3 regions of the Polaromonas sp. P1_E11 genome follow, and region 3 is predicted to be linked to each of the others. Evidence: predicted binding sites of a transcription regulator. Region 3 holds the regulator's gene; each other region holds the start of a gene.
The links. The regulator LexA, encoded in region 3, represses DNA repair genes until DNA is damaged. The targets are predictions, from matches to a motif close to ACTGTATNNNNATACAGT.
Positions count from the first base shown of each region.

Region 1: a site for LexA is predicted at 3,579-3,596, ahead of AC1D11_RS02580 (DNA topoisomerase IV subunit B). Genes of this name have one in related genera too.
Region 2: a site for LexA is predicted at 3,982-3,999, ahead of imuA (translesion DNA synthesis-associated protein ImuA). Genes of this name have one in related genera too.

Region 1 covers NZ_JBFUBA010000001.1:529,265-535,437, reverse strand. The annotation lists gene dapA (4-hydroxy-tetrahydrodipicolinate synthase) at 1-512, opposite strand, end outside; gene AC1D11_RS02595 (class I SAM-dependent methyltransferase) at 618-1,208, opposite strand; gene AC1D11_RS02590 (SDR family oxidoreductase) at 1,229-2,041, opposite strand; gene AC1D11_RS02585 (MFS transporter) at 2,233-3,453, opposite strand; gene AC1D11_RS02580 (DNA topoisomerase IV subunit B) at 3,643-5,613, shown strand; gene AC1D11_RS02575 (hypothetical protein) at 5,610-6,173, shown strand, end outside.
Region 2 covers NZ_JBFUBA010000001.1:72,867-79,039, forward strand. The annotation lists gene AC1D11_RS00335 (error-prone DNA polymerase) at 1-1,706, opposite strand, end outside; gene AC1D11_RS00340 (DNA polymerase Y subunit UmuC family protein) at 1,714-3,162, opposite strand; gene imuA (translesion DNA synthesis-associated protein ImuA) at 3,122-3,955, opposite strand; gene AC1D11_RS00350 (SDR family oxidoreductase) at 4,186-4,935, shown strand; gene AC1D11_RS00355 (disulfide bond formation protein B) at 4,955-5,461, opposite strand; gene AC1D11_RS00360 (VOC family protein) at 5,709-6,119, shown strand.
Region 3 covers NZ_JBFUBA010000003.1:164,936-171,108, reverse strand. The annotation lists gene AC1D11_RS14580 (D-2-hydroxyacid dehydrogenase family protein) at 1-701, opposite strand, end outside; gene lexA (transcriptional repressor LexA) at 1,371-2,075, opposite strand; gene AC1D11_RS14570 (asparaginase) at 2,216-3,172, shown strand; gene adk (adenylate kinase) at 3,276-3,932, opposite strand; gene kdsB (3-deoxy-manno-octulosonate cytidylyltransferase) at 4,118-4,876, opposite strand; gene AC1D11_RS14555 (Trm112 family protein) at 4,914-5,096, opposite strand; gene lpxK (tetraacyldisaccharide 4'-kinase) at 5,077-6,147, opposite strand; gene AC1D11_RS14545 (ExbD/TolR family protein) at 6,170-6,173, opposite strand, start outside.

The DNA of each region.
Region 1 (6,173 bases), on a different contig from region 3:
TCGATGTTGCCGGTGGCTTCCTTGATACCGACAATACCGGGCACCTGGGCCAGGCGCAGTACGGTGGCGTGCGCCATATCGGCGACGGTGCGGCCGGGCACGTTGTAAAGCACGGTAGGGAGGTCGCCAACCGCTTCCGCAATCGCCTTGAAGTGCCGGTACTGGCCTTCCTGGGTGGGCTTGTTGTAATAGGGGACGACCTGCAGCTGGCAGTCCGCGCCAACGCCTTTGGCAAATTTGGCCAATTCGATGGCTTCGGCCGTTGAGTTGGCACCGCAGCCAGCCATGATGGGCACGCGCTTTTTGGCCTGCTCAACCGACACCCGGATGATTTCGCAATGTTCTTCGACATTGACGGTCGGGGATTCGCCGGTGGTGCCGACCACGCCAATGCAGTCGGTCCCTTCGGCAATGTGCCAGTCAACCAGCTTGCGCAGGGTGGGGTAATCTACGCTGCCGTCGTCGTGCAAGGGCGTTGCCAGTGCAACGATGCTGCCAGTAATGGGTTTCATGCTCTGCTTGTAAACGTTCGCGGCCATGCAGGTATCTGGGGTGTTCCGGCCTGAACAGCTTCAAGCCGGCCCCGGAAAAGGCCAATCCTGCATTCTACCCAGAGCCTAGGTCAGTCTATAGCGGGGTGGCCCCCCATCCGCGGTATGAAGGGGGGCGGATAAACCCGCAGTGGTGGCTGATTCGCGGACGGCGGCGATGCGCTGGACAAAGCGTGGCGGACGCTCCTCAAAACCCTCCTCGAAGGCCACCACTTTCAGGCCCTGGCAGACCTGCAGCAATTCACCGGGACGCAGCAAAAAATCGGGGCGCGAGGGTTTGCCTACCGTTTCATTGCCCTGCGTAAAAGTTTCGTAAATCAGCACCCCACCCGGCGCCAGACTGGCCAGCAGCGTGGGCAGGAGCGGCCGCCACAGGTAATTGGTGACGATGACGGCCTCAAACTGTCGTCCTTCAAAGGGCCAGGGACCCTCCTCAATGTCGGCCACCACGGCTTCAACGGTTTGGGCGGGGCGTGTGGGAAGAGCTGATGCTATGAATTCAATAGCTGCTTGCGCACGGTCTACAAGGGTCAGAGGGTGATTTCGTTCATAAAACCAGCGCGCGTGGCGGCCATGGCCGCAGGCCACGTCCAGCACCACGCCGCGCTCAGGTATCAGGTGCGACCAGCGCTGCACCCAGGCGGAGGGCGGTTCCATGCCGTGCGCATTGTTTTCCATCAGTAGGGTTTTACGTCATCTTTGAGCGCGGCGAGCGCCATCGCTTCAACCCGGCCGGGTGCGATCAGCTTGAGCCAGCGGCCCAGCTTGCCCTTGGCCGTCATGACGACTTCGCGGTCGCGGCGCTCCATACCCTGCACGATCAGCCGTGCGCACTCTTCCACGCTCATGGCGTCGTCTTCCTTCAGGCCGCTGGCTCCGGCTGCCTCACCGGCCGCGTTGAAGCCGCGGTAGCGGATGCGGGTGGCGACCACGCCCGGGTAGGCCGTCGTTACGCTGACGCCGGCCGTTTTAAGCTCGGCGCGCAATGCCTCGAAGAAGCCCGTCATGGCGAATTTGGTGGCGCTGTAGGCGGTGCGGCCCGGCACGCCGATCAGGCCCGCCAGGCTGGAGACAGCCACGATGCTCCCGTGGCGCACTTTTAAGTAAGGCAGGGCGGCATGGGTGCACCAGACGCTGCCCCAGAGGTTGATGCGCATCAACTGTTCATACCAGGCCAGGTCCTGAGCCTTGACGTCTTCAAAAAGGGCTTGCGCCGACATGCCTGCGTTGTTGATCAAGGCATCGATCTGCCCGAACCGGCCGATGGCGGCGGCCACCAGCTGGCGGCATTGTTCTTCTTGCGACACATCGGTTTTGACGGCCAGGGTCAGCGCCCCATGGGCAGCGCATTGGCCCGCAACCTCATTGAGCAGTGCTTCATTGCGCGCGGCCAGCACCAGCGCCACGCCGGCGCCGTGGGTTTTGGCCAATTGCCGCGCCATTTCAGCGCCTATGCCGTCCGAGGCTCCGGTAATTACTATTGTTTTCATAGCTGCTTGCGCCCGTCCTGATTGGGCCGCAGCCCAAAACACAGATAAAACCCCTGGGCAGGGCCTTGCGCTAGAAGCAGGCCCAGACCTGGTTGGCGAGTGTGAACAGGAAATCAGGCCGTGTGTAGAGGGCAAACACCCCCAGCGACGCGATGATTGCGAGCGCCCACAGGCCGATCCTTTTGGCCATGTCAGGCCCCTTGGGGCACGGCCGCGCGTGCAATCGGTGATTCACGCACCGGCAGGTTCACCAGCGCGGCAAACACGCCCAATGCAATCGCGATGTACCAGACGATGTCGTAGCTGCCTGTGCGGTCATATAAATAGCCGCCCAGCCAGACGCCCAGGAAGGAACCGATCTGGTGGCTGAAGAAGATAAAGCCGCCCAGCATCGACAAATGCTGGATGCCGAAGATCTGTGCCACGACGGCGTTGGTTGGCGGAATGGTCGACAGCCACAGCAGGCCCATCAGGCTGGCAAAGATGTAAACGCTCAGGGGGCTGAGCGGCGCCGCCAGGAACACGGCGATCACGATGGCGCGCGAAAGATAAATCGTCGCCAGGATCTTGCGCTTGGCAATTTTCTGGCCCAGCGAGCCCGCAATGTATGTGCCGAACACATTAAAGAGGCCGATCAGCGCCAGCGCATAGCTGGCCACCTGGGGGGACAGGCCCTTGTCCTTGAGGTAGCTGGGCATGTGCACGCCAATGAACACCACCTGGAAGCCGCAGACAAAATAACCCGCCATCAGCAATTGAAAGCTCGGGTACTTGAAGGCCTCGCGCAGCGCCTGAAGGATCGTTTGTTCGCGTTTGGCAGGCTGCCCACCGGCGAAACCGCCTTCGCGCAGGCCCAGCGCCAGCGGCGCGATCAGCAGCACCGCGCCGCTCAGCACCAGCAAAGCCTCTTTCCAGCCCAGGCTGCTGATCAGGAAACCTTCGGTCGGCACCATCAGGAACTGGCCGAACGAGCCCGCCGCCGCGGCCACGCCCATGGCCCAGGAGCGCTTGTCGGCTGAAATATTGCGCCCGATCACGCCGTAAATCACGGCATAGGTGGTTCCGGCCTGCGCGGCGCCAATCAGCACGCCGGCTGTCAGGGTGAACAGGAAACCGGTAGGCGACAGCGCCATGCCCACCAGGCCCAGCCCGTACAGCAGCGCGCCGCCCACGATCACGCGGAAGGCGCCAAAGCGGTCAGCCGCCATGCCGGCAAAAATGCCGAACACACCCCAGGACAGGTTTTGCACCGCCAGCGCAAAGGCAAAAGTCTCGCGCGTCCAGCCCTGCGCCTGCGTGATGGGCTGCAGCCAGAGCCCAAAACCGTGGCGAATGCCCATGGACAGCGTGACGATGGTGGCGCCGCAGATCAGCACCTGCAGCATGGAGAGTTTTTTGGTGTCGGTGGTCATGGACGGGCCGCCGCAAGCGGCAAAAAAGAAAGGTCGGGAGCGGAAAACGCGCTATCTGTCGACTGTAACGAAAATGGCAAAACACTGCCCGGACCGCACTTCGTTCCGTGTCTCAAATCAGGTTGACTGTATGTTTATACAGTTACTTTGCCGGCCCCGACTACAATTGCGGCAATTCTTTCATCTGCCATGGCTGACAAACTACCCACCGAATATTCCGAAGGCTCGATCCGCGTGCTCAAGGGCCTGGAGCCCGTCAAGCAACGGCCGGGCATGTATACGCGCACCGACAACCCCCTGCACATCATCCAGGAAGTGCTGGACAACTCCGCCGACGAGGCCCTGGCCGGCTACGGCAAGAAGATCAAGGTCACGCTGCACACCGACGGCTCGGTGAGCGTCGACGACGACGGCCGTGGCGTTCCTTTCGGCTTGCACCCTGAAGAAAAGGTGCCGGTCATCGAGATCGTCTATACCCGGCTGCACGCGGGCGGCAAATTCGACAAGGGCAAGGGCGGCGCCTACAGCTTCTCGGGTGGCCTGCATGGCGTGGGTGTGAGCGTGACCAATGCGCTGTCCAAGCGGCTGGAAGTCACCTCTTACCGTGAAGGCATGGTCGCCCACCTGGTGTTCTCGGGCGGCGATGTCATTGAAAAGCTGCACCTGCGCAAAAACGGCGATGGCGACCGCAAGACGGGCACCACCGTCCGCGCCTGGCCCGATTCCAAATACTTTGAATCGGCCACGCTGCCCATGGCCGAACTCACGCACCTGCTGCGCAGCAAGGCGGTGCTGATGCCCGGCGTCACGGTGACGCTGACCAACGAGAAAACCAAAGACACCCAGACCTGGCTCTACAAGGGCGGCCTGCGCGACTACCTGATGCAGACGCTGACCGGCGACCCGGTCATCCCGATGTTCGAGGGCGAAGGTTTTGCTGACGCTTCGCACGAGAGTTTTGCCGAGGGCGAGGGCGCGCAGTGGTGCGTGGCCTTCACTGAAGAAGGCCAGCCGGTGCGCGAAAGCTACGTCAACCTGATTCCCACCAGCGCCGGCGGCACGCATGAAAGCGGCCTGCGCGACGGCCTCTTCAATGCCGTCAAGAGCTTTGTCGACCTGCATTCGCTGCTGCCCAAGGGCGTGAAGCTCTTGCCGGAAGACGTTTTTGCCCGCGCCAGCTATGTCCTGAGCGCCAAGGTGCTCGATCCGCAGTTCCAGGGCCAGATCAAGGAACGCCTCAATTCACGCGACGCGGTGCGGCTGGTGTCCAGTTTTGTACGGCCCACGCTGGAGCTTTGGCTTAACCAGCACGTCGATTACGGCCGCAAACTGGCCGAATTGGCCATCAAGGCCGCCCAAACCCGGCAGAAAGCCGGCCAGAAGGTCGAAAAACGCAAGGGCTCCGGTGTGGCCGTGCTGCCAGGCAAGCTCACCGACTGCGAAAGCCGGGATTTGGCGCACAACGAAGTCTTCCTGGTCGAGGGCGATTCGGCCGGCGGCAGCGCCAAGATGGGCCGCGACAAGGAAAGCCAGGCCATTCTGCCGCTGCGCGGCAAGGTGCTCAATACCTGGGAGGTCGAGCGCGACCGCCTGTTTGCCAACACCGAAATCCACGACATCGCGGTCGCCATCGGCGTCGATCCGCACGGCCCCAATGACACGCCAGACCTCTCCGGCCTGCGCTACGGCAAGGTTTGCATCCTGAGCGACGCCGATGTGGACGGCTCGCACATCCAGGTGCTGCTTCTGACCCTCTTTTTCCGCCACTTCCCCAAATTGATCGAATCGGGTAATGTCTATGTGGCCCGGCCGCCGCTGTACCGGGTGGATGCGCCGGCGCGGGGCAAAAAGCCGGCTTCAAAGGTGTACGCCCTTGATGAAGGCGAACTGACCGCCATATTGGACAAGTTACGCAAGGATGGCGTAAAAGAAGGTGCCTGGAGCATCAGCCGCTTCAAGGGCCTGGGCGAAATGAGCGCGGAACAATTATGGGAAACCACACTCAATCCTGACACCCGTCGCCTGTTGCCCGTGCAACTGGGCAACCAGGATTTTCTGCAAACCGAGACGCTCATCACCAAGCTGATGGGCAAAGGCGAGGCCGCAGCGCGCCGCGAACTGATGGAGTTGCACGGTGACAGCGTCGAGGTGGACGTTTGAGGCTTCTCCTGTCGTTTGCGCGTGTGATGGGCATCGTGGTACTGGTGCTTGCCGCATTCTGGGCGACGGTGGCACTTGCGCGCCATGAATTCATGGCCTCCGGCTTTGTGTTCGCCCTTGCCGCAGGTGGTTTGTGTTTGTCGATTTTTTCAGAGAAGGCCATCGCCAGAAAGAAGCAGCAGGCGGAGAAGGATGTCACGTTGGAGGCACTGCGGTTTAGCGACAGTGCGCTGGACGTGCCATTCCGCTGGTTTCGTTGGCTCTGTTTTGTCGTTGCGCTGTTGCTGATTTTTGGGGTGACGGGTTTGTTGGCCAGGGCGACTTGGCAGGAAGGGAAGTTGATTCCCGTGGCCTTGCTGGGCAGTTTTGCTGTTCTATTGTTTGTGTACATTGGCAGTCTGTTTGTTTCAGGTTATGCCGCATGGCAATCCGGCAGTGCGTTGAAGGCGGATTTGCTGGGCTTGAAGCTCAGCGGCTTGCCCGCTATCGCCTGGAAGCACATTCGCGGTATCGACCTTAAGCAGTTTGAAGTCAAGGGGCAAAAGAAGGCGATCTTGATG
Region 2 (6,173 bases), on a different contig from region 3:
TCCAGCTGGCTGCCCCGCGTCTGGTTCACCAGGTCCAGGCAGCGCCGGATGGCTGACAGCATGCCCAACGCCAGCACATCCACTTTCAGCAGGCCCATGGCTTCCAGGTCGTCCTTGTCCCACTGGATGATGCGGCGGTCTTCCATCGAGGCCGGCTGCACCGGCACCAGCCGTGTGAGCTTGCCTTGGGTGAGCACAAAGCCACCGACGTGCTGGCTCAGGTGGCGCGGAAAGCCGATGAGCTGCGCCGACAGGTCAAACCATTGCAGCACCGGCCATTCCCTGCCCTCCAGCCCGGCTTCCTTGAGTTTTTCCTGCAGCACCTCGCTGCCGTCAAACCAGAAGTGCTCTTTGGCGAACAGGTCTATCAGTTCAGGTGCCATCGCCAGCGCCTTGCCCACATCGCGAATGGCGCTGCGCGGCCGGTAGCTGATGACGGTGGCGGCAATCGCGGCGCGGTCATGGCCGTACTTGCCATAGATGTACTGGATGACTTCTTCACGCCGTTCATGTTCGAAGTCCACGTCGATGTCGGGCGGTTCACTGCGCTCGCGGCTGATGAAACGCTCAAACAGCAGCCTGCTTTCCGCCGGGTTGACGGCCGTGACGCCCAGGCAAAAACACACCACCGAATTGGCCGCCGAGCCACGCCCCTGGCAAAGGATTTCCTTCTCTCTCGCAAACCGCACGATGTCGTGCACGGTGATGAAGAACATCTCGTATTCAAGTTCCTCGATGAGCGCCAGTTCGAAACCCAGCTGCCGCCTGATCTTGTGCGGTATGTGATGCGGGTAGCGGGTATGGGCACCCTGCCAGGTCAGCCGACGCAGCCACCGCGAAGGCGTTTCGGCCGCCGGCACCATGTCTTCCTGCGGGTAGCGGTACAGGTTGCGGATCTCATCGAGATTGAAATTGCACCGCGCCGCCACTTCCAGCGTGGCGCGCAACAGGCTGGCGGGGTAAATCTCGGCCAGGCGCATGCGCGGCCGCAAATGTGCTTCGGCATTCGGCTGCAGCGCAAAGCCGCATTCGTGCACCGGCTTGCCCAGCTTGATGGCGGTCATCACATCGTGCAGCGGCTTGCGCGAGCGCTTGTGCATCAGCACATGGCCGGCCGCCACCAGCCGTATGCCGGTGCGCTGCGCCACCTCCTGCAGCTGCTGCAGGCGCAGCGCGTCGTCCAGGCCCTGCAGCAGCTCCACCGCCAACCAGGAATTGATGCCAAAAAGCCCTGCAGCCCAGGCGCAATGAGCGCAAAGCGCTTCTGTATTGATAGCACCCGCGCCTGCTTCATGCAGGGGCGCCAGCAAGATTTCGCAATCCCCCAGCCGGGAGAAATCCGTTTCGCCCAACGCGACGCGATAGCTGCCCTTTTCCACCACGTCGCCCGCTTTGCGCGCTTCGGTGATGAACTCGCACAGGTTGCCCCAGCCCGCGGCATTGTGGGGCAGCACCACCAGCCTGAAGGCATCAGGCGCCTGCACCAGAAATTCCGCACCCGGCAGCAGCTTGAGGCCCAGTTCCTTTGCCACCTCATGCGCCCTGACCACCCCTGCCACCGAACATTCGTCGGTGATGGCCAGCGCCTGGTAGCCCAGCTCGGAAGCGCGTTCGGCCAGCTCCTGCGCGTGCGAGGCGCCGCGCTGGAAGCTGAAGTTGCTCAGCGCGTGCAGTTCGGCGTAATCGGGAAGTGCGTAGGCAGGCATGCGGGCCTCAGGCAAAAAAGCCATGCAAATACCAGGTGCGCTGCCGGCCGGCCTGGGCGGCAGAGCCCAGCCTTTCGCTGTAGACCCACAGCAAGCCGCCCTGCTGGCTGCGGTAGATGTAGTAGTCGCGGAACGCCCACGGCTTTTCACACAGGCCCGGCTCATTACTGCGGTTTTCGTGATCGGCCAGCAGCCATTCGGCAGCCTCCAGCCGCTGCGGCCCGGCCAGGCGCGTCAGCTTGCCCTGGTACACCGGGCTATTGCCTGCGGCTTGCAGCCTCAAAGGCTCGGGCAGCAGCCAGGCCGGGTACAAGGCTTCGGCCCTGGCCTTCGGAAAATCCGTGGAAGCGTCTTTTTTCAAGCGTTTTATGCCTCTGGCGGCCGGTGGCTGTGCGCAAGCAGCTATTGATTTAATAGCACTCCGGGCGCTCACCCAGCGCTGCATCAGCTCGGGCCGGTGGTCGGTGCAAGGTTGCCAGGCTTGCACATTGGCATCACCCAGGCGGGCGCTGAGCCGCTCGACCAGCTCCACCACGCTGTCACCCTGCCGGCGCGCTTCCATCAGCAGGCTGCCGGTGGCAGCGGCCGAGTCGGCCAGCAGCTCGGTGGCCAGCGACTGCAGCGTCAGGCTGTGCACCGGCGCCGGCAGCTTTTGCTGCGCCAGGTGCTCTGAGATGAGGCGTGCCACGTGGCGCAGGTCTTGGGCGGGCTGCGCGGTGCGAATCTCAAGCTCGCCGGTCGGAGGCACATCACGGCGTTTGTCCAGGTGCCAGATGATTTTCAGGGCGCAGAGCCCGCTCTGCCGCCCCAGCAGCCAGGCGTGCAGGTGGACCAGCAGGCACTCAACGCCCGCCATCAGCGCGGGGCCATGCGTCACCAATGCGTTGAGCTCCAGTTTTTCCTCAAAGTGTTCGGGCAGCACTTGCCACGCATAGTCGTCGGCTACAGTGCCGCGGGCACGGTCCAGCGCCTCCAGCAGCTCCGCGCCAAAACGCCGGGCCACGCCGTCACGCGGCAGGCGCAGCAGGTCGTCCCAGCTGCGGCAGCCAATGCGCTCCAGCACACCGAGGTGCGGGCGCGCGGCCGTCAGCGTGTGCATGGGCAGGTCGGCCACGCGTTTTTTCAACGCACCAGCCTGATCCTGCTGCAGCCGAAGCCGTCCGAGCGCTATCAAAGATGTAGCACCTTGCGCCCGTTCCATAAGGGCTACAAGCTGATTTGATTCAAAGAACAGCTCAATTTTCTGCGCCAGCAACTGCATCAGCCTGGCCAGCCCGCCAAACAGGCGCAGGCTGCCCGTTACGTCCATCAGCACCGCTTCATCGACCAGCGCCACGCGCGGCGTGAAGCCCAGCGCCAGGCTGGCCACCGCGCGCTGCAAAGCCCCGGTGTCCTGGGTCCATGGGTGCACCGCATCAGTGGTGGTCGAGATGCGCAATGCGATCCAGCAACGCATGGATGGGACTCCGGGGTGAAGTAACAGGCAGCGAAACCAGCGACGGCAGCAGGATGGGGGCAAGCTCTTCCCGCTTTTGCTCTTCCCGCTTTTGCCGGGCCCTGTCGCGGCTGGCCGCCAGCAAGGCCGACAGCCGGGCGGGCCGGGTATCGAGCAGCACAGGCGCAGCCAGCGGTGGGCCGCGGCGCTTGAGCACGTGGACCAGCAGGTTGCCGGCCTCGTTCACCGCGCCTTCGGCCAGCAGGCGCAGCGGCGCGGGCGAAGAGTCCTGCTGTGCCCGCGGCGGGCGGAAGACAAACAGCAGCTTGTTGTGCGCATGCGCGGCAATCTGCAGGCGGCGCAGATGGGCGCTGCGTGCATCCGGCAGCCAGGCCAGCACGCTGTGCACGTCGGCGCATTGCAGGGCTTCACGCGTGGCCCACAGCAGCGAAGGGGCATCGCCCGGCTTGCCGTGCACGCTGAGCAAGCGCTGCATGTTGAGCCGGCGCGCGCCCAGCGCCGGGCCAAAAGGCAACCAGGGCGCGCCCACCAGCACCGTGAGCCCGCCGGGCGTCTCTGCCTGCAGGGCTGCCAGCGCCGGCGCCATCAGGCCCCATTCATGCAGCCCGGCTTGCGGCTGCATCACCTCAATCAGCGCCCCCTGCGGCCAGCCACCGCCGGGCAAGACAGCATCCAGCACCGCATAGCCCGTGGGGACGGTCCGCAGGCTCGCGCTGCCCAGCTCGCCGGCACGCCATACATTGGCGTTGGCGAAGTCCGGCAAGGCGCGGTCCACGGGTGTTGGCGAAAGCATGGCGAGGGATTCAAATCTGGATAAATACTGTATTTATGTACAGTATATTGCTGATTCGGATCCTGGCAAATAAGGGGTATCACCCCACCCAACACGCCAGGCAAGCCGAAGTAAAAGCAGGCTCCCACATCCATAGGCCTGAAACGCATGTCCGGAACCAGCCAGCGCCGGGCATCGGCCAGTCCTACGCTTGGACCACCGGTACTTGCTACCTCATTCCAGGAAATTTGATGAACAGACTGCAGAACAAACGCGCGCTGATTACAGGCGGCACGTCGGGCATCGGCCTTGAAACGGCCAAACAGTTTTTGGCCGAGGGGGCCCGGGTGATGGTGACCGGCTCCAGCGACGAATCACTGGACGAGGCGCGGCAACATCTCGGCTCTGAAGCCATTTTTTCAAAAATCGACGCAGGCAATCTTCAGGAGCAGAAAAAACTGGCTCAAGGGGTGCAGGAATCTTTTGGGCAACTTGATGTGGCCTTCATCAATGCGGGCATCGGCGTCTTCATGCCGCTTGAAAGCTGGGACGATGCCGCCTTTGACCGCTCCATGGCCGTCAACCTGAAGGGCCCCTTCTTTTTGCTGCAGGCCTTGCTGGGCACATTGGCCAACCCGGCCTCCGTCATCCTGAACGCCTCGATCAATGCACACCTGGGCATGCCCGCCTCCAGCGTCTATTCGGCCACCAAGGCGGGGATGATTTCACTGGCCAAAACGCTGTCGGGGGAATTGATCGGCAGGGGCATCCGGGTCAACGTCGTCAGCCCTGGCACCGTGACCACGCCTATTTATGAAAAGCTGGGCCTGCCTGCCGAGGCCTTGCAGCAAATGAAAGACGGGCTGGTTGCGCTGACGCCGGCGTACCGGTTTGGCTTGCCCATCGAGATTGCCAAGGCCGTGGTGTTTCTGGCCTCGGACGAATCTACTTACGCCGTTGGCAGTGAATTCATCCTCGACGGCGGCCTGACCATCGCCTGACCGGCAAAGGCGCGCAGTCTTACCGCTTGCGCGCCTGGCGGGCAATCAGCAACAGGCCCACGACCGCAATCGCCACAAAACACAGGAAAGACCAGTTGGCGATCGAGCCGCCCAGAAAGGTCCAGTCGATTTTGGTGCAGTCGCCGCTGCCCTTGAAGATCATGGGAATGGCGCGCTTGAGCGGAAAGGTTTCGATCATTCCGTAAAAGTCGCGGCCGCAAGAAGCGATTTCAGGCGGATACCACTGCAGGAAACTTTGGCGCGCCGCCACAAAAGCACCAAAACCCGAGAGCAGCACCATCAGGCCTGAACCGGCGATCAGCAGGCCCCGGCTTTTGGCGATGGCCGTCACGCCCGCCACCACCGCCACCAGCACCAGCGCATACCGCTGCACGATGCACATCGGGCAAGGCTCCAGGCCCACCACGTGTTGCAGGTAAAGGCCAAAGGCCAGCATGGCCACGCAGGCCGCAGCAATCAGCACCAGCACGCGGCGCGGCATGGCGTCGAAATACGTCAAAAACATCAGGGAGCCCTCTTTTTTTCTGGATGAATTATGAATTGTCCAGGGGTTCGGGCGTTTGAGGCTGGATAAGTTCCCTTGGGCGATGCCTGCAGGCAGATTCTTCGTCGCCTTACCCTTCCCTGTCGCTCCATTCCTGCGGCCCCCTCTCGCCCTAATTTGCCAGCATTTGTCCTACAGATGGGGTGCCCCGGCGGGCGTAGATTTTCAGGACTTCAATTTTTGGGGACCAACCCGGAAAGGATCCACCATGGAAATACACCGCGGACGACTCATCGACCATGTCCACCTGCGCGCCCATGACCTCGCGGCCAGCAAGCGCTTTTACCGCGCCGTGCTCAAGTCACTGAACAAGGAAAGCGCCATCCAGGAAGCCGACGACCATTTTTCGGCCGACGAGTTGTGGATGGACCAGGCTGACGGATCTACCTCGCACGTTCATCTGGCTTTCCGGGCCAAAGACCATGCAGAGGTCAAAGCCTTCTACGAAGCGGCCCTGGCCGCAGGCGGCACCGACAACGGCGCGCCGGGCGAGCGAAAATACCACCCCGGCTACTACGCCGCCTTTGTGCTGGACCCGGACGGGAACAACATCGAGGTGGTGTACCACGGGCCTTTTGTGGCTTCGGCTGAGTCGGTGGTGATCAGGCCCGCTGAATAGATAAAACCAGGCTGAGCGAAGGGTTGCGGCTGGCGGCAAAATGCGCCGTGAAAT
Region 3 (6,173 bases):
CGCGACAGGTCTTCCAGCGTCACGATACCGCGTGTCTCCGTGTTGAGTCGCAGGTGAAGGCTCAGTACATCGCTTTGCTCAAAGAATTCGGCTTTGCTGGCTGCGACTTCAAAGCCATCGGCCTGTGCCCGCTCCAGCGACGCGTCGCGGCCCCAAATGACGACACGCATGCCGAAGGCCCTGCCGTAGCCGGCCACAATTTGCCCGATCTTCCCGTAGCTCCACACCCCCAATGTCTTGCCCTTGAGGATGGAGCCGATGCCGAAATTGGGTGGCATCGAGGCTGACTTGAGCCCCGCCTGTTGCCAGGCGCCATGCTTCAAATGGGCTACATAGTGTGGAATGCGGCGCATGGCGGTCATCACCAGGGCCCAGGTCAGCTCGGCGGGTGCCGTTGGAGACCCAATGCCTTCGGCAACCGCGATGCCGCGCTCTGTGCATGCCGCGATATCTACATGGCTTCCGACACGGCCTGTCTGGGCAATCAGCTTGAGTTTGGGCAGCTTTTCAATAACTTGCCTGTTGAGCTGGGTTCTCTCCCGGATCAGGACGATGACATCGGCATCCTTGAGGCGGACGGACAGCTGGCCGATGCCTTTAACGGTATTGGTATAGACCTTGGCGGGGTAGGCTTCAAGCTTGGCCGCGCAGGTCAGCTTCCGCACCGCGTCCTGGTAGTCGTCGAGGATCACAATATTCATGCCGATATTGTGCCTGCAAGATTTTTCTTCCTTTCCGCCGGGGTCACTTCCGACTTGGGATTTTGTATCTCAAGGAAACGCGCCAGATGGCGCCGCAAAACGCCCAGGGCTGAACTTTTGGCAGGTGTTTTCCGTACCGGTTATCGCAAAGGGGCTTCCCGCTGGCTCATGCGCTCAAGTTCTGCACAGACGTCGGCCATGCGGCCGGATATCACCATGCGGCCGGCACACGCAGGGCTGACGTTGGAATCAAACTCACGAACAACTCGCAGCCGGCTGGGGCGGGACTCCTTGACAGAGCGTTGGACGGCAAGAGCGCCAGTTGCGCGCGCAGTCGGGGCGCGCGTTGCCGCGAAATCGCCGGAAGCAAAGGGTAGCGCAAGCTGGTGAGATCTGAGCTGTGCGCCGGCTGGCGCGGAAAACCGGCTTGCCCCAGCCATGCCCTGCGCCGGCAAAAACAATGACACCAATGCCTGCACGGGTGCAAGCAACACCGACAGCATTGGTGAGTGTGAAAAACTGGTGATTCCCATGATGAACTCCTGTATGAGAGAGGTTTACACAGGCAGGATTGCAGACTGGCAAATTGCCAGGAAGGCCTCGGCACCAGGGTGTTGGCCATCACAACGGCCAAACGCCCGCCACCTGGTGCGCGGCCAGGTGAGCTGCCTACATCAGCATCGTGTTGCGAATGAGACCGACGGCCAGGCCTTCCAGCTCGAAAGGCTCACCGGGCTCGACCACAATGGTTTTAAAGTCCGGGTTTTCGGGCAGGAGTTCGATCAGGTGCTTGTTGCGGCGAAAGCGCTTGACGGTCACTTCATCACCCAGCCGGGCCACGACAATCTGACCATTCTTGGCTTCCTTGGATTGCTTGACGGCCAGCAGGTCGCCATCCATGATGCCTGCGTCCCGCATGCTCATGCCGCGGACCTTGAGCAGGTAGTCGGGCTGGCGCTGAAACAGGCTGCTTTCAAAATAATAGGTTTGCTCGACATGTTCCTGCGCGAGAATCGGGCTGCCAGCAGCAACCCGCCCCACCAGAGGTAGGGCGAGTTGGGCCAGGCTTTGCAACGGCAGGGAAAACTGTTTGATTCTGGATTCGTTCAGGCTGCGAAGGGCGTCGTTGCGCAAACGTATGCCGCGTGAGGTCCCGCTGACCAGCTCGATGACGCCTTTGCGGGCCAGCGCCTGCAAGTGCTCCTCGGCGGCATTGGCAGAGCGAAAGCCAAGCTCGGCGGCGATTTCAGCACGGGTAGGCGGGGCGCCTGTACGCGCGATGGCGCTCTGGATCAGTTCCAGAATTTGCTGCTGGCGCGCAGTGAGCTTGGGAGCCTCAGGGGGAAAATGCGAAAAGTTATCGAGTGTGCTCATCACTGTTGCTCCTTGAATCACAACTTAAACCCGCTTGCGTATTGCCTGCTGGCTTTGGGTACGCAACGTTGCCGTAGCTGTTTTAATATCCAGTAACTGTATTTTCATCCAGTTTTTAAAAGATTGCAAGTTTACGTTTTATGCATCCTCAAAATATTGTGATTCTGGGCACCGGCGGCACGATTGCCGGGCAGGCTGCGAGTGCGTCGGACAACATCGGCTATACCGCTGCCCAGGTGGGCGTTGAGCAACTTGTGGCGGCGGTCCCGCCTTTGGCCAGGTTCGGCCCCTTGATGACCGAGCAGGTCGCGCAGGTCGACAGCAAGGACATGAGCTTCGAGGTATGGGTGCGGCTGGCCAGTCGGGTCAATCACTTTCTGGCCCAGCCGGACGTGCAGGGCATTGTCATCACGCACGGCACGGACACGCTGGAAGAAACGGCGTATTTCCTTCATGCGGTGTGCCGCCCCGATAAACCTGTGGTGCTGACCTGTGCCATGCGGCCGGCGACTGCGCTGGTGCCTGACGGCCCCCAGAACATGCTGGATGCCATGGCGGTGGTGCGTCATGCTGGGGCAATGGGTGTTGTCGCGGTGTGTGCCGGAACCATCCACGGCGCGCTGGACGTGCAGAAAGTGCATACCTACAAGGTTGACGCCTTTGACTCCGGTGATGCGGGGCCGATTGGCTATGTAGAGGAAGGATCCCTCAGGTTAGTGAGAAATTGGCCAGAAACCTATGTGGAACGGGCGCAAGCGGCTATCAAAATAATAGCGAATTCCATGATTCCGCTCCAATGGCCGCGCGTTGAGATTGTCATGAACCATGCCGGCGCCAGTGGTGCGATCGTGGACGCGTTGCTGGCACAGGGTGTCCAGGGGCTGGTGGTTGCTGCCACGGGTAATGGCACCTTGCACCACGCGCTGGAGGCGGCCTTGCTTCGCGCGCGGTCTGCGGGGGTGCGGGTCGTCCGTGCGACAAGGTGCCTCAATGGCCGGGTCTTGCCCACACCAGGGGATCTGTTTTCTGATTCACAGGGGCTGAGCCCTGTGAAGGCGAGGATAGCGATGATGCTCGAGTTGCTGGCGGAGAGTTGAAGCCGGGCTTGCAATTGCAGTCCACCGGGTCCGGAAGCCGGAATAAAAAAAAGCCGTCGGGCTGACGGCTTTTTGGGGCAAGTGGACTCGCGTTAGGCCCGGTTCAACCCGCCAGCGCCTTAAATGCTCGGGCGGTGATCTCGTCAACACCGCCCATGCCGCTGATGGCACGGTATTTCGGGGCCAGTTCAGGCTCTGACTTTGCCCAGCTGGAGTAGTACTCAACCAGCGGACGGGTCTGGGCGCTGTAAACCTCCAGGCGCTTGCGGACAGTTTCTTCCTTGTCGTCATCACGCTGGATCAGCGGCTCGCCGGTCACATCGTCTTTGCCTTCGACCTTGGGCGGATTGAACTTGACGTGGTAGGTGCGGCCGGAGGCGGGGTGCGAACGGCGTCCGCTCATGCGCTCGATGATGGCGTCGAAGGGTACGTCGATTTCAAGAACGTAATCCAGCTTGACGCCGGCAGACTTCATGGCGTCGGCCTGCGGAATGGTGCGCGGAAAGCCGTCAAACAGAAAGCCTTTAGCGCAGTCGGGCTGGGCGATGCGCTCTTTGACTAAATTGATGATCAGGTCGTCGCTGACCAAGGCACCCGAATCCATGATTTTCTTGGCTTCAATACCCAGCTGCGTGCCGGCTTTGACGGCCGCACGAAGCATGTCGCCGGTGGAAATTTGGGGGATACCGTACTTCTGGCAAATGAAGGTCGCTTGCGTCCCTTTGCCCGCGCCAGGCGCGCCCAACAAAATCAGTCTCATGGATGTCCTCGGATTTTATGAATTCTTGAAGTCAGCCCGAACCGCCGGCCGGTTTCCGCAGGGCTGCTTGACAGGTATGGAGGGCTGCCGGCACGTCCTGCAGGCCTCACACTTGTGTTTTTCCCAAGGATAGCATGCACCCCTGACAGCAACTTACGAGCCGGCGTTATGCCGGGGAGGGCAGGTCAGGAAAACAGCTTGCGGGCGAGGTCCAGGTCTTCCGGGGTGTCAACGCCCGGCCCGGGCGCGTCGCCGGTGATGTGCACGGCGATGCGATGGCCGTGCCACAGCGCCCGGAGTTGCTCAAGGCACTCCAGTTGCTCGAGTGGCGACTGGGGAAGGCGCGGGAACTCCCGCAGAAATCCCACCCGGTAGCCGTAAATGCCTACGTGCCGGAGTGGCCGGGGCAGGCTGCTGCCGGCCTCCCACCACGCCTTGCCGGTAAAGTCGCGCGCGGCCGGAATGGGTGAGCGGCTGAAGTAAAGGGCCGTATGGCGCGCGTCAAGCACCACCTTGACCACGTTGGGGTTGTTCAGGTCGGCCAGCTGCTGGATGGCATGCGCCGCTGTGCTCATGGCGCAGTCCGGGCGCTCGATGAGCAGGCGCGCGACCGCGTCGATCAAGGCCGGGTCAATCAGCGGCTCGTCACCTTGCACATTCACCACAATGTCGTCGTCCGCGAGTCCCAGCACGCTGCAGGCTTCCGCAAGCCGGTCGCTCCCGCTGGGGTGGTCTCCTCGTGTCAGCACGGCGACGATGCCGAAAGACGCGCATTTTTCGATGATTTCGTTGCTGTCGGTTGCGACGACGGTGCGCAGGGCAGTGCTCTGCATCGCGCGCTGCGCCACACGCACGACCATGGGTGCGCCGCCGATGTCGGCCAGCGGCTTGTTGGGCAGGCGTGTAGAGGCCAGTCTGGCCGGAATGAGGACGGTGAAGCTCATGCTTTCGGGGTCTTGCCTGTGTTTTTCAAGGACCCGTTCACAGGCCGAGCTCTTCGTCGGTCAAGGTCCGCGCTTCGCTTTCCAGCAGCACGGGAAGCCCGTCGCGTACCGGGTAGGCGAGGCGGGCGCTGCGGGAAACAAGTTCCTGTTTTTCCCGGTCGTAGTCGAGCGGGCCTTTGGTCACAGGGCAGACCAGCAGTTCAAGCAGTTTGGTGTCCATGGCCTGATGGTAAGGGAGAAATCAGCGGGGCCAGCCGGGCATCGAGTGCGGCAAAGAACGCCGGTTCGGGCGTAAACACCAAAGGCACGGCCAGAACCTCCTTTTGTGACGTGCCCTGCAGGGCAAAAAGCTTGACGGCGTCTTTTTCAGTGCATAGCACCACACGCCCTTTGAGTGCCTCCGCTTCCAGGTCTTGATCGGTGAAGTCATGGTGGTCGGGCAGGGCCGTTGCGGCCTGCAGCGTCAGGCCGGTTTCCCTCAGCATTCCGAAAAATGCTTCAGGATTGGCTATGCCCGCAAGTGCCGCCAGAGGCCGGCCCCGCAGGCTCGCCAGCGAGATCGGTTCGCCCCGGGCGGAATAAGCTTCGTTGCCCAGTTTCCGGTTGGAAACAAACCCTTCAAATGCCGGTTTTTGCCCGGTGTGCAGCACAAAATTCAAGCCAACCCGTTCGCGTGCGGGCCAGGGCTCACGCAACGGGCCTGCCGGTAGCAGCCAGCCGTTCCCCACACCTCGGTCGTCGAACACGGCAATCTCGATATCGCGCTGCAGGCCGTAGTGTTGCAGACCGTCGTCACACACGACTACAGCCGTGCCCGGATATGCCGCAAGCAATGCGCGCACGGCGTCTGCACGCTTGCCGGCAACAAAAACAGGCGCACCCGTTGCGCGCTTGATAAGGGCCGGCTCGTCGCCTGTGAGATGAGGGGATGCGCCGGGGACCACCTCCAGGCAGGCGGTGCCGTGCCGTCCATAACCCCGCGACACCACCCCTACCCGTATCTGTTGCGCCTGCAGATGTTTCACCAGGGCAATCACCAGCGGTGTTTTTCCGGCGCCGCCGGCAATGACGTTTCCGACCACGATCACCGGAACGCCAAAATGTTCGGACCGGAGAATGTGACGGCGGTACAGCACCCACCGCAGCCGCACGACCAGACCATAGGCCTGGGCCAGCGGCCAGAGCAGGCATGCCAGCCAACCCCGTTTGTGCCAGGCATTCTGCAAAATCTGTTTCACGTGATGACTGCCATTTCGCCGCGAAGGCTGCATGGAATGGGCAACCGGCCCTGGCCTAT